4 regions of the Bacillus sp. FG16 genome follow, and region 2 is predicted to be linked to each of the others. Evidence: riboswitches for the same ligand, from Rfam matches in the RefSeq annotation. Region 2 holds a riboswitch; each other region holds the start of a gene.
What was found. A riboswitch is a leader RNA that binds a small molecule or an ion and turns the genes downstream of it on or off. The one in region 2 is predicted to bind lysine.
Positions count from the first base shown of each region.

Region 1: linked by a shared signal. The riboswitch ahead of ACODS7_RS21880 (amino acid permease) and the one ahead of lysA (diaminopimelate decarboxylase) in region 2 are both predicted to bind lysine.
Region 3: linked by a shared signal. The riboswitch ahead of ACODS7_RS06450 (aspartate kinase) and the one ahead of lysA (diaminopimelate decarboxylase) in region 2 are both predicted to bind lysine.
Region 4: linked by a shared signal. The riboswitch ahead of ACODS7_RS11920 (amino acid permease) and the one ahead of lysA (diaminopimelate decarboxylase) in region 2 are both predicted to bind lysine.

Region 1 is NZ_JBMDKC010000069.1:1,860-5,076, reverse strand. It holds gene gapN (NADP-dependent glyceraldehyde-3-phosphate dehydrogenase) at 1-631, shown strand, start outside; lysine riboswitch at 810-991, shown strand; gene ACODS7_RS21880 (amino acid permease) at 1,138-2,562, shown strand; gene ACODS7_RS21875 (ABC transporter permease) at 2,623-3,217, shown strand, end outside.
Region 2 is NZ_JBMDKC010000028.1:33,113-36,329, forward strand. It holds gene ACODS7_RS12685 (phosphoadenylyl-sulfate reductase) at 1-64, opposite strand, end outside; gene ACODS7_RS12690 (YezD family protein) at 152-295, opposite strand; SAM riboswitch class I at 368-476, opposite strand; gene lysA (diaminopimelate decarboxylase) at 592-1,908, opposite strand; lysine riboswitch at 2,089-2,270, opposite strand; gene ACODS7_RS12700 (DUF3888 domain-containing protein) at 2,360-2,755, opposite strand; gene ACODS7_RS12705 (LTA synthase family protein) at 3,008-3,217, shown strand, end outside.
Region 3 is NZ_JBMDKC010000011.1:41,659-44,875, reverse strand. It holds gene ACODS7_RS06455 (VOC family protein) at 1-61, opposite strand, end outside; gene ACODS7_RS06450 (aspartate kinase) at 290-1,519, opposite strand; lysine riboswitch at 1,722-1,908, opposite strand; partial or broken gene ACODS7_RS06445 (DoxX-like family protein) at 2,100-3,007, shown strand; gene ACODS7_RS06440 (DUF4166 domain-containing protein) at 3,012-3,217, shown strand, end outside.
Region 4 is NZ_JBMDKC010000026.1:6,538-9,754, reverse strand. It holds gene ACODS7_RS11930 (sulfite exporter TauE/SafE family protein) at 1-896, shown strand, start outside; gene ACODS7_RS11925 (GNAT family N-acetyltransferase) at 933-1,382, opposite strand; lysine riboswitch at 1,703-1,896, shown strand; gene ACODS7_RS11920 (amino acid permease) at 2,009-3,217, shown strand, end outside.

The DNA.
Region 1 (3,217 bases), on a different contig from region 2:
AGATGCTGCAAACCATATCGTAAGCGGTGCATTCTCTTACTCTGGTCAACGTTGTACAGCTATTAAACGTGTACTTGTACACGAAAACGTAGCAGACGAGCTTGTTAGCTTATTAAAAGCGCAAGTAGCTGAACTATCAGTTGGATCTCCAGAACAAGACAGCACAATCGTTCCATTAATCGACGACAAGTCTGCTGACTTCGTTCAAGGCTTAGTTGACGATGCTGTTGAAAAAGGTGCAACAATCGTTATCGGTAACAAACGTGAGCGTAACTTAATTTACCCAACATTAATCGACCACGTAACAGAAGAAATGAAAGTTGCTTGGGAAGAGCCATTTGGCCCAATCCTTCCAATCATTCGTGTTTCTTCAGATGAGCAAGCAATTGAAATTGCTAACAAATCAGAGTTCGGCTTACAAGCAAGTGTCTTCACAAAAGACATTAACAAAGCATTTGCAATTGCTAACAAAATCGAAACTGGTTCTGTTCAAATTAACGGACGCACAGAGCGCGGCCCTGATCACTTCCCATTCATCGGTGTAAAAGGTTCAGGTATGGGCGCACAAGGTATTCGTAAGAGCCTTGAGTCTATGACACGTGAAAAAGTGACTGTATTAAACTTAGTTTAATCTTATATGTAGAAGCTGATCTAGTTTTAGATCGGCTTCTTTTTATGCTAAAATCTTATTCGTTTTTAATCACAAATTCTTCTCTATAATCTGATTATTACTATATCCATTGACGTATAAAAATACATTTGTTACTCTTAAAGACGTTAATTTAATATTTAAATCCTCATTCGTATCTCGGTGAGGTAGAGGTTGCAGTCATTAAGAGTATCATTTCAGGAGATGTAGTGGCATTGATGAAGGAATGAGAAAGGAATGGTTGCCGAAGTAAGTCGTGTCCACCATGCACGCTTGCTGGGTCTGCATTTAATAAGTGCAGAACTGTCACAAACGTTTCGTTTGTGGAGAGCTATCGAGAGGTATGTCGTGGGTTTCTTATAAGATAGAAAGCATGTAGCGGCAGATTACGTGCTTTTTTTGTTTTGTTTGGGACTTCTCTTCTCTACTAAGAAGACATACATATCTCCTCGCTTGACTTGGTTATACTAACTTTGGAGGTATTTTCTATGCAACAAAAAAAATGGGGCTTTTGGGTACTAACAGCTTTCGTTGTCGGTAACATGGTTGGTGCTGGTATTTTCATGGTGCCAAGTACGTTGGCACAAACAGCAAGCCCACTCGGTGTCACTTTAGCTTGGTTAACAACAGGGTTTGGTGTTTTAATGCTAGCTCTTGTTTTCGGTAATTTAGCAATTCGTCGTCCTGATTTAACGACAGGACCACAAAGTCATGCATATGCTTTATTCTCAACACCAAAAAAGAAAAAAATGGCTGGATTCAGTATGGTATGGGGATATTGGGTTGCAAACTGGGCAAGTAACGTTGCCATCATTACATCATTTGCGGGATATTTATCACTCTTCTTCCCAATTATGAAAGATACGCGACTACTATTTTCAATCGGTTCTTTTAACATAGAAGTCGGAAAACTAATTACATTTACGATTTGTTCCATCTTACTTTGGGGAACTCATATTATATTAACAAATGGTGTAAGCGGAGCTGGAAAACTAAACTTCTTAGCAACAACAACGAAAGTAACTGGATTCCTTTTATTCATCGTCGTTACGTTATTTGCATTCGAAGCTTCTAAGTTTGGACAATGGTACACGCCGATGATTGATAAATCAGGTGTATCACATGGTCTTCTTTCACAAGTAAATTTAGCTGCTCTTACAACGCTTTGGGCGTTTATCGGAATTGAATCAGCCGTTCTTTTATCAAACCGTGCTGTTTCTCCAAAAACGGTAAAACGTGCAACAGTTGCGGGATTACTTATTACAGTTGCGATTTACTTAGGAATTACAATTTTAACAATGGGTGTACTTCACGTTGATAAATTACAAGCTTCTGAACGTCCATTAGCAGATGCATTAAACGCTGCAATGGGTCATGGCGGCGGGAAACTGATGGCATTACTTGCTCTTACTTCCCTGTTCGGTTCTATCTTAGGCTGGATTTTATTAAGCTCAGAAGTACCATATCAAGCAGCAAAAGAAGGTTTCTTCCCTTCCTTCTTCACAAAAACAAATAAAAAAGGAAGTCCAATTTACTCATTACGATTAACAAACATTATGTCGCAAGTGTTCCTATTCTCAACATTATCAGGAACCATTGCGGAAGCTTATACATTCGTTATTACCGTATCAACACTGGCCTACCTCATTCCATATCTCGTTTCACCAATCTTCCAGTTAAAACTAGTCGCAACTGGTGAAACATATAAAAATGAAATGCGGGCAAGAATTACAGATGGCATAGTCGCAGTGATCGCACTTTGCTACGCACTATGGGTTATTAAAACGGGGGCATCCGATATAAAAACGTTCCTTCTCGGAATTGGTTTATTCGTAATCGGATTTGCCTTCTATCCATTAATGAATCGTGATCAGAAAAAAAATAACGAAAAGAAAAACGAGCAAGTTGCATAACGCAATTTGCTCGTTTTTTCTTTTGTAAAACATATATAATAGAACAAAGAGGTGAAAAACATGTCAATCGAATCGCTATGGAGCAGTCGCTTCCAACAACATATTCAAAATATCATTACATACTTTGCACGTATGATTAACGGTTTACTATATAGCTTTATCTTTATTTCATGCATTGGTGCATATTATTATGCTCAGTTTCTAAAAGCATCTCCTTCTAAAGGAATATCTTTAATAATTATAACGATTGTACTTACGTTCATTATAACTAGATGCCCTATCCGTACATTTATTCAAAAACCTGATGCTGTCTATTTGCTTGCATTAGAAGAGAAATTAAAATCCTATTTCAAAAAATCTCTTCTATATAATTATATCATTCAGCTTTTCCCATTATTATTTACGTTCCTTATTCTCGTACCACTTGCACTGCAATCATTGCAATTAACTGTACCTTTTTTATGTACAATCTTTATCGTGTTAATGATTACGAAAGCTTGGAACATGTACATACATTGGATGTGGCGTGATAGTCACGACAAAAACATATGGCTGATCATCCGTATTACTTGTAACGCCTTAATCATTTACATGCTGTTTTATTCCGCAAATGTTCTCATATTGGGTGGATTACTCTTACTACTTGCTTTCCTGC
Region 2 (3,217 bases):
CTTTCGTTTCATCTTCTTCCGAAAACGAAACAACATTTTCTTCCCACGTTTCATACGTCAACATGTTTTTTCCCCCTGTAAAAGCAAAAAGACGATTTTAACCTAATGAAAATAGGTTAAAATCGCCTCTAGTTTTTCTAGTCAGCGCTTTTCACTTTAAACGTACTTTTTCACTTTTCTCTAACTGAATTACTTTTCCATCTTGCACAACAATTGTAATTGAGCCATATTTCATATCAGCAAGCATCGCTTCAATCTTCTCGGATACTTCATCAAAATGTTCCCGTACACTCACGCGAACAGCCCCCCTTTTTATTCATAAAAAAAATCTTTCCCATTTCGAAAAGACTGTTCGGTAATATATTTTACCTTATCTTTCAAAATGGATTCCATTTTGCTGGATTTAGCACCTTGCTTTCTATAAGCAGGTTGCCGAGCTTCTTCGGGCCAGTTCCCTCCGCTTCTCTTGATAAGCTTTGTATTTGTATTTTATCACAATTCTGATTTTTTTCAATCCTAGTTTTCCGATATATTTTAATTATTTTATTTTACAAAAAAGGAATTGCCCATCCGAACAACTCCTTTTTCTATTTAAACAAGCTCTTTAATACGTATGCGATCGTTCCCAATAATATTTTCATATGTTTCGCGTTCCACAACTACTTGCGATGTTCCGCCTTTTGCAAAGACAACGGCTGGTCTTCGAATCCGATTGTAATTATTCGCCATCGAGTACCCGTAGGCTCCTGTACAGGAAACTGCTAGTAAATCAGCAGCAGCGACTTTCGGTAAATGAATATCCCAAATCAACATATCTCCGCTCTCACAACATTTCCCCGCAATCGAAACGAGTTCCTCATTCTCATCATTCCCTCGATTCGCTAACATTGCTTCATAACGCGCACTATATAAAGCAGGTCTTAAATTATCTGTCATTCCACCATCGACTGATACATATTTCCGAATACCAGGAATATCTTTCACAGATCCAACTGTATAAATTGTTGTCCCAGCATCACCTACAATGCTACGGCCTGGTTCAATCCATATTTCTGGCAATGGATATTCACATACAGTAAATTGTTCTCTCACTGCACTTGTTACAGCTCGCACATATGTCTCAAGAGTTAACGGTGTATCCGACTCTGTGTAGCGTATTCCAAATCCCCCGCCTACATTTAACACTTTTACTACATAGTTTGTTTGCTCTCTCACTTCTTCTAAAAATTGGCGAAGAACTTCAATCGCTCGAACAAAGCCAGCTGTTTCAAATATTTGCGATCCGATATGTGAATGAATCCCTAGCACATTATAATTGGATTTTTGTAAAGCAAATCCAATTGCCTGCATCGCTTGACCGTTTGAAACGCCAAATCCAAATTTCGAATCATCTTGGCCTGTTGTAATATATTCATGTGTGTGCGCCTCTACTCCAGGCGTTACACGAATTAATATGTTCACAAACTTTCCATGTTGCATCGCTAAATCGTGTAAAACTTCTAATTCAAAGAAATTATCTACGACAAAACAACCGATATTCGCCTGAAGAGCCATCACTATCTCTTCTTCTGTTTTATTATTTCCATGAAAATGAATACGTGATGCTGGAAATCCTGCTTGGAGCGCAGTATATAATTCTCCTCCAGAAACAACGTCTAATGACATATTCTCTTCACGAGCTACTCGGCACATCTCCATGCACAAGAACGCCTTGCTTGCATATGCTACTTGATAAGAGAAACCACTTTCTTTAAAAGCACGATGAAATGCTCGGCATTTTCCTCGAATAGACTCTTCATCGTATACATAAAGTGGTGTTCCGTATTGCTTTGCTAGCTGCGTCGTATCGCACCCTCCAATTTCTAAGTGTCCTTGCCCATTAATTCGGCTTGTGCCGTGTAAATACATTTAAATTCCTCCCTTATTTCCTCTAAAACTCATAACCCCAATCTTCTATTCATTGCAGCACGCTTTTAGATAGACAAAAAACGCGCGGAACAATGTTCACACGCGTTTCTTATTAGGAAAAATATATATTGAAAAAATAAACGAGTTGTTATCTCCTCAAAATAAGAAACCGCATCAACATCTCCAAATAGCTCTCCATAAAATAAATCTTATGACAGTACTACATTTATTCAATGTAGTCCCAATATATGAATAAGATGGTTATTCTTATATTTCGGCAATAGTCCCTTTCAGCCTATGATCACAGATTCCATGAAATCTCCCATAGCTTACTCTTTCCTATCGCGGCCTCTACCTTTGAGAGTAGATGAGGTAAGTCTATTTAATTTTCAAACATCTAATTGTTGCTATTAACAATACCAAAGGACCATTTTATTTGTCAAACAATTTTTTATATTGTTTTTTTACAGTTTAATTTTGTATCATTTGGTAAGCGCTTTACTGAAATCTTTTTCACTTCCCATTCGCCTTCTTCGTTATTAAATGTAATCGTTACCTTCTCAAATGGGGGAGCAATTTTCCCAGCAACACGTTCATACTTTGTCACTTCAATACTTGCTTGAAATAAATATGTACCGCTATACACTTTTTTTAAACTAATAATTTTAGGACATTGATACGGTTTCAAACTTCCATATTGTTTTTCAATTGCTTTATTTATTTTTGGAAATAAAACAGAATAAAGTGCATCTTCCATAAGAGGTGCATCATATTGAGCTATTGACACACTCGGTAAAGTAAAAAGTATAACACTACTGCATGCTATAAAATATAATAATTTTCGCATTATAACCTCCGTATTATCACGCGCTTCTTTCTGCGTACGATAATTATCATACATAGAAATTCTGTTTTATTGTCTCCCACCACTCTTTTTCTACTCGATTATTATAAAAAAGCCCACAACTCTCTTTTATTTTCGTATAATGATACTCATAGTATAATAATCATAATAACAAAGGACTGTTCGTATATATAAAATGAGTCGTTAAGCAAACTGACTCACGAACTGTCATGCTTTTTAGGAGAGGAGTATATTATGCTACAACATCTGTTTCCAAAACTGCGATTTGCACTCGTTGCAGTCGTTTTACTATGGATTAAAACATATATTGTGTACAAGCTAGCATTTGATATTAAAATTGATAATTTCTTTGAAGAATTCATGCTTTTTATTAATCCACTAGCTGCGTTACTTTTATTTTTCGGCTTAGCTTTACTTGCATCTAAGCACCGAAACCGAATTATA
Region 3 (3,217 bases), on a different contig from region 2:
TATCAAGGGATTCTACAACGATGCTGACATTGTCCATTCGTAGTAATTTGTTTTTTGCCATATTCTTATCTCCTTATGTATAAAAGTTTATTATTTAATCATCCTCATAATTATACTACTAAGTAGTTACAAATTCCTTTCAGTCAAAAACACCTTGTCGTAGTATAGGAAAAGGTGACAAGGTGTTTTTTTATATGTCATATAGCATCTTGTTAACGAACAGCTTTTATTTAATAGGAAGGAAGTAGATTAATATGATTTTTTTATAAGTGTTACTGAGCATATCAAATTAGCTCATTTGCACTAAAGGCTCAATTTTCGCCATAAATGATTGATGCAGCGCCTCAACCCCTGTTACTAAATGAAGGCGGTCAATAACGACAGACACTTTAATTTCTGATGTACTTACCATTTTAATATGAATATCTTCTTCTTTTAAAGTAGTAAACATATTTGCAGCGACACCAGGGTTAGATACCATGCCAGATCCTACAATTGATACTTTTGCTAAGTGATTTTCATGTTCTACAGATTCGTAGTGAAGAGTTTCTTGATTTTGTTCCAAAACTTTTAAAGTTTCTCTTAAATCATTCGAGTGAATGGAGAAGGAGAGATGTACAGTTCCTTCATTTGTAATACTTTGAATGATGATATCTACATTAATGTGTGCTGCTGCTAATGTAGAGAAAACTGTTGAAAGCGATCCTTGTTCTAGTCCTTTAATTGTGACACGTGTAATGTTATCCTCAAATGCAATACCTTTAACGATTGATTGTTGTTCCATGTTACATTCTCCTTTTACAATTGTTCCGTTTTCTTGTTCCATACTTGAGCGAACTTCTAAAACTACGTTATGATTTTTAGCAAACTCAACAGCTCGCGGGTGTAATACGCCAGCACCAAGATTTGCAAGCTCTAACATTTCGTCATAAGAAATTTCGTCTAATTTGTAAGCATCTTTTACAACTCGTGGGTCCGTTGTATATACGCCTGTCACATCCGTATAAATATCACATTTTTTTGCTTTAAGTGCAGCGGCTAGTGCGACAGCAGTCGTATCAGAACCACCACGGCCAAGCGTTGTAATTTCATTTTCTACACTTATACCTTGGAAACCAGCTACGATAACAATCGTGCCTTCAGCAAGATAAGATTGAATACGATCTGTATGAATGTCAGTAATCCGTGCACTACTATGTACAGATTCTGTCGTAATACCAGCTTGCCACCCTGTTAATGAAATTGCATGATAGCCTTTTGCTTGCAGTGCCATTGTTAATAATGAAATAGTTACTTGTTCTCCTGTAGATAGAAGCATATCCATTTCACGTTTACTTGGATCTTCTGTAATAACGTTAGCGAGTGCGACAAGTTCATCCGTGCTTTTTCCCATTGCTGAAACGACAGAGACAACGCTATGACCTCGTTCATATTCTTCAATGATTAAATTTGCTACATGTTGAATGCGTTCGACGCTTCCGACAGAAGTGCCACCAAATTTTTGAACAATTGTTTCCATTACAAATTCCTTCTTTCGTCTATTTTTAAGAATAGATTAGGAAATATATAGATCCCAATACTCCTGTAGTTACCAGAAAGACAAACAAAAAACACCATCTCAAATAAGTGAGGATGGTGCTGTTACAGGAAAAGGGAAACAGAAAACGGAGCTAATAAAAAAACCGCCAAAAAAGGAATATCATAAAAAATGATATCTCTTTTTTGTAGATAGCTCTTCATACATACACGTCTGTACATATGACAGTTCTGTTTCTATTCGAAAACAGCCCCAATTGATAAATGCAGAGAAACTTATCAATTTCGGCAATACTTCCTTTCATCTAAGTTCATAGACATCTCTGTGTCTCCATTAGAATACTCATAAGTATCGCAACCTCTATCTCACGTTTTAGGCGAGAGTGTTTGATTTATGAAGTTGTTGGTAACATTTGTTTTATAATAATTTAAATTTTTCGGGGAATCAAGTGTTTTATATATATTTTTAAAATTCTTTCTTTTTACAGGGAAGTTTGTGAAAAATGTAGCAAAATAAATTCATTGCATGTACATTAAACTTATAGTGCATAGGAGGTGGGAGAATGAAAAGGAAACAGCCTATTTATGTTGCGACAAAAATGAAAACGAAGATGGAAAAATTATGGGGATATACGCAAGAACCAGATATACATACAGAGTGGGATGCTCGCTTTACTGAAATTTCGTATTTAGAGAAAAAAGAAGGAGAACCACAGAAGTTTTTGTATAAAACAAAGATTGGATTTGGGCTTGAAATAGCTGGAGAAGGGGAATCAATAGGTGAAATAAGAAAAGAAACTGGTGAAAGAATTTCCTCTTTAAAATTTTGGACGGATAATACATTATCTCTTATTCAAATAGGACGTGGTTATTGGAAGTATACGCCGAATAAAGAATACATCCATTTTGAGACACAATATGATTATGATACAAGATTTGGTCGTATAGGAAATGTAATAGATTCCTATATTTTTCGTCCGTTATTAGGTTGGGCGACGGCTTGGAGTTTTGATGCCTTAAAATTATGGTTAGAAAAGGGGCTTCATCCTAGGTTACTAATTAGAAGAACAATGACGTATTGGCTCGTATGTTTTTTATTTGCTTTTGTATGGATATATCAAGGGATAGTGCCAAAACTACTGTTTACTCATTCAGAAGAAGTAAAGATGCTTTCTGTATTAATCGGTTCAAATGAAAATAGTGTATATATACTTAAAATAATTGGGTGTTAGAAATAATTTTCGGTGTCGTATGGCTGTTGCCACTAACAAAACGAAAATTATTTATCCTGCATATTATTGTGTTATTGGTTCTAACGATAGCGGCAGGATTTACGAATATTGCAAGCTTTACAGGTCCGTTTAATCCGATTACATTAAATATTCTTCTAATGGGGTTATCAATTGTCGGTTATATAAATAGTTTCGATTTACCAAGCGCGAAAAATTGCAAGAGGACGAGAAAGGGATAAGTGTATGGCTAATATGTATGAACGATTATTAGGGGATATCTATAAAAATCTTCATCCTGAATTGCAGAAGCGTTATGCGATTACAGAAGAAAATAGTTTTACAGGGGAAGGAAAGATGGATGAAATTTACGGTGGTTCTTTTTTCGTAAAATTCATATTAAAAATTGCATCGAGGTTTCGAATGTTTTTCTCAGAACGAGGAGAGGAAAT
Region 4 (3,217 bases), on a different contig from region 2:
AATTAATTGTCTTTGCTATTATTGGATTTTTCGCTCAATTGATCGATGGAGCACTTGGAATGGCTTATGGGGTAACGTCTACTTCACTATTATTAATGTTTGGTATTGCACCGGCTGTAGCTTCCGCATCGGTTCATTTAGCTGAAGTCGTTACAACTGCAGCTTCTGGCGCATCTCATATCAAATTTGGAAACGTTGATAAATATACAGTTTCCAGGCTTACATTACCTGGGGCAATCGGCGCATTTGTTGGGGCATGTTTTTTAAGTAATTTGCCTGGAGATGTGATCAAACCGTACATTTCCATATTTTTATTCACTTTAGGGGTTTACATTTTATTACGATTCATCATTCAAAAACAAATTGTCACTTCAAATAAGCGTATGTCTGCAAAACAACTTGTGCCGCTTGGTTTATTCGCTGGATTCGTTGATTCAACTGGTGGCGGTGGTTGGGGGCCGATTACGACACCCGTTCTTCTAGCAAGAGGAAATGAAGCTAGAAAAGTTATTGGATCTGTAGATACGAGTGAATTTCCTGTTTCACTCGCTGCAACAATTGGCTTCTTCATCTCACTTGGCTGGGAACAAGTAAGCTGGGTTTGGGTATTTGCGTTAATGCTCGGCGGTATTGTCGCAGCTCCAATTGCTGCATGGTTAGTTCGTATCGTTCCGCCCCATTTACTTGGTGTATTAGTTGGCGGTCTTATTATCTTTACAAATATACGTACACTGCTTACTACATTTAAAGTGGATCCAACTATTATTTCACTTTCTTACGTTGCAGTTGGTCTTGTCGTTATTATTTCTATTTTCATTGCTGTTCGCAATCATTCCAATCGTCCTAACGCATCAACGGCTGAGTATCCAAATGATCAGAAGCAAATGCTACCATAACTATAAAAAATACCGCCCAATTTAGAGCGGTATTTTTTATTTTTCTATTTTCCAATTAATCATCGTTTCTGTAGCATTTACTCTCTTCATATGTAACTTTTCTAAAACACGCATCGAACTATAGTTATCCAGGAGTGTCTCTGCAATTATTGTTTCTACCTCTCCTGTTTTGAAAGCCCAATCGATTAGTTCTCTTACAGCTTCTGTTGCATAGCCCTGATTCCAATATTTCTCAATAAATCCATAGCCAATTTCTACTGTTTGCTTCTCGTTTGGTTTCCCTTTAAACCCAATATCACCTAAAACGCTATCATCTTCTTTCCGAAGAACATACCACGCCCCCCATGGTAATAAAGTTGCATCTTGTTTTACATTCTTTACATGCCCTACAATATGCGGACCGCTATTGTATCCTTGCTCGTTAGCGACTTGAATACTCTCTTCTGTACACGGCACTATATAGAGCCTTTCTGTTTCTAATTTCATTTTGATTTCCCCTTTTTGCTTAAACGTTACTCTAATTATAACAAATAATATGACTTTATCATGAATGTCGAATTATATTTTTCTGAATTTTCTTTTAATTTAGAGGGTTTTTCAATATTTTTTGCGAAACATTTGTATAACAATTTTTTCTTTGCTTATTGCTACATAATAGTAGGTTCGGGTGGAGTTTTGCAAGCGTTTCCTATACAATAACCGATATTTTTTGACTTTTCCTAACAAAATATCTTGCAATATATTCAGAAAGTCATTACAATTGCCATATATTAAAAATCTTAGCAATATATAAATCCTCATCAATCCGATGAGGTAGAGGTTGCGACTTTTAATAGTAAAACGGACGAGACACAGAGAATGTCAGCTGACTCCGTTTGAAAGGAAAAGTTGCCGAAGTTTATATTTCTTCTCTGGAAATATGAGCTGGGGCTGTCTCCGAAAGGAACAGAACTGTCACGTTTACAAAATTACCGTGTAAACGTGGGGTGCTATCTTAACGGAAGGGTATGATGGGGTGGTTATTTGTGAAACGTTCCGCCAAATTCCTTTGGCGGTTTTTTGTATTTTTCTCCCCCGCTCCTTCCTAACCTACAAGAAAAGGAGTGTTGAACATGAATAGCGCAACAAATCAATCTACCTCTAAAACGCAAACTACACAAGGACAAGGTGAATTAAAACGCGGATTAAAATCTCGTCACCTTACGATGATTTCTCTCGGTGGTACAATTGGTACCGGACTATTTCTTGCCAGCGGTGGTGTCATCCATACAGCTGGACCTGGTGGCGCATTAATTGCATACGCCGCAATTGGAATTATGGTTTATTTTTTAATGACAAGCTTAGCTGAACTTGCAGCTTACATGCCTGTTACTGGATCTTTTAGCACGTATGCAACAAAATTTGTTGATCCATCACTTGGCTTTGCACTTGGATGGAACTATTGGTATAACTGGGCAATTACGATTGCTGCTGAACTTGCAGCCGTAACATTAATTATGAAATTTTGGTTCCCAGATACCCCTTCTCTTATTTGGAGCGGATTATGTTTAGCTATTATTTTCCTTTTAAACTACTTATCTGTTAAAGGGTTTGGTGAATCTGAATATTGGTTCGCACTTATTAAAGTAGTTACGATTATTATCTTTTTAATTGTTGGTTTCATGATGATTTTTGGAATTATGGGCGGTGAAACGGTTGGATTTAAAAACTTCACTGTTGCAGATGCACCATTTAACGGCGGTATCATGGCAATTATCGGTGTGTTTATGGCAGCTGGTTTCTCATTCCAAGGTACTGAACTATTAGGAGTAGCTGCTGGTGAAACATCTGATCCAGAACGTAATATCCCAAAAGCAATTCGTTCAATCTTTTGGCGTATTCTTTTATTCTATATCCTTGCGATTCTCGTTATCGGTTTATTAATTCCTTATACAACTGAAAGCCTTGCTGCAAGTGATGTTACAGTAAGTCCGTTTACACTTATTTTTGAAAAAGCGGGCGTTGCCTTTGCTGCTTCTGTTATGAACGCTGTTATTTTAACTGCTGTACTATCTGCTGGTAACTCTGGTATGTATGCATCAACTCGTATGCTTTGGGATTTAGCTCGACAAGGAAAAGCACCAAAATTTTTAGGTAAACTAGATAGCCGCGGTGTACCTGTTAACGCATTAATCGTAACATCAATTGTCGGTAGTATCGCTTTCATTGCTTCTTTATTCGGTGATGGTGTTGTATACATTTGGTTGTTAAACGCATCTGGAATGTCTGGATTTATCGCTTGGGTCGGCATTGCAATTAGTCATTACCGTTTCCGTAAAGCA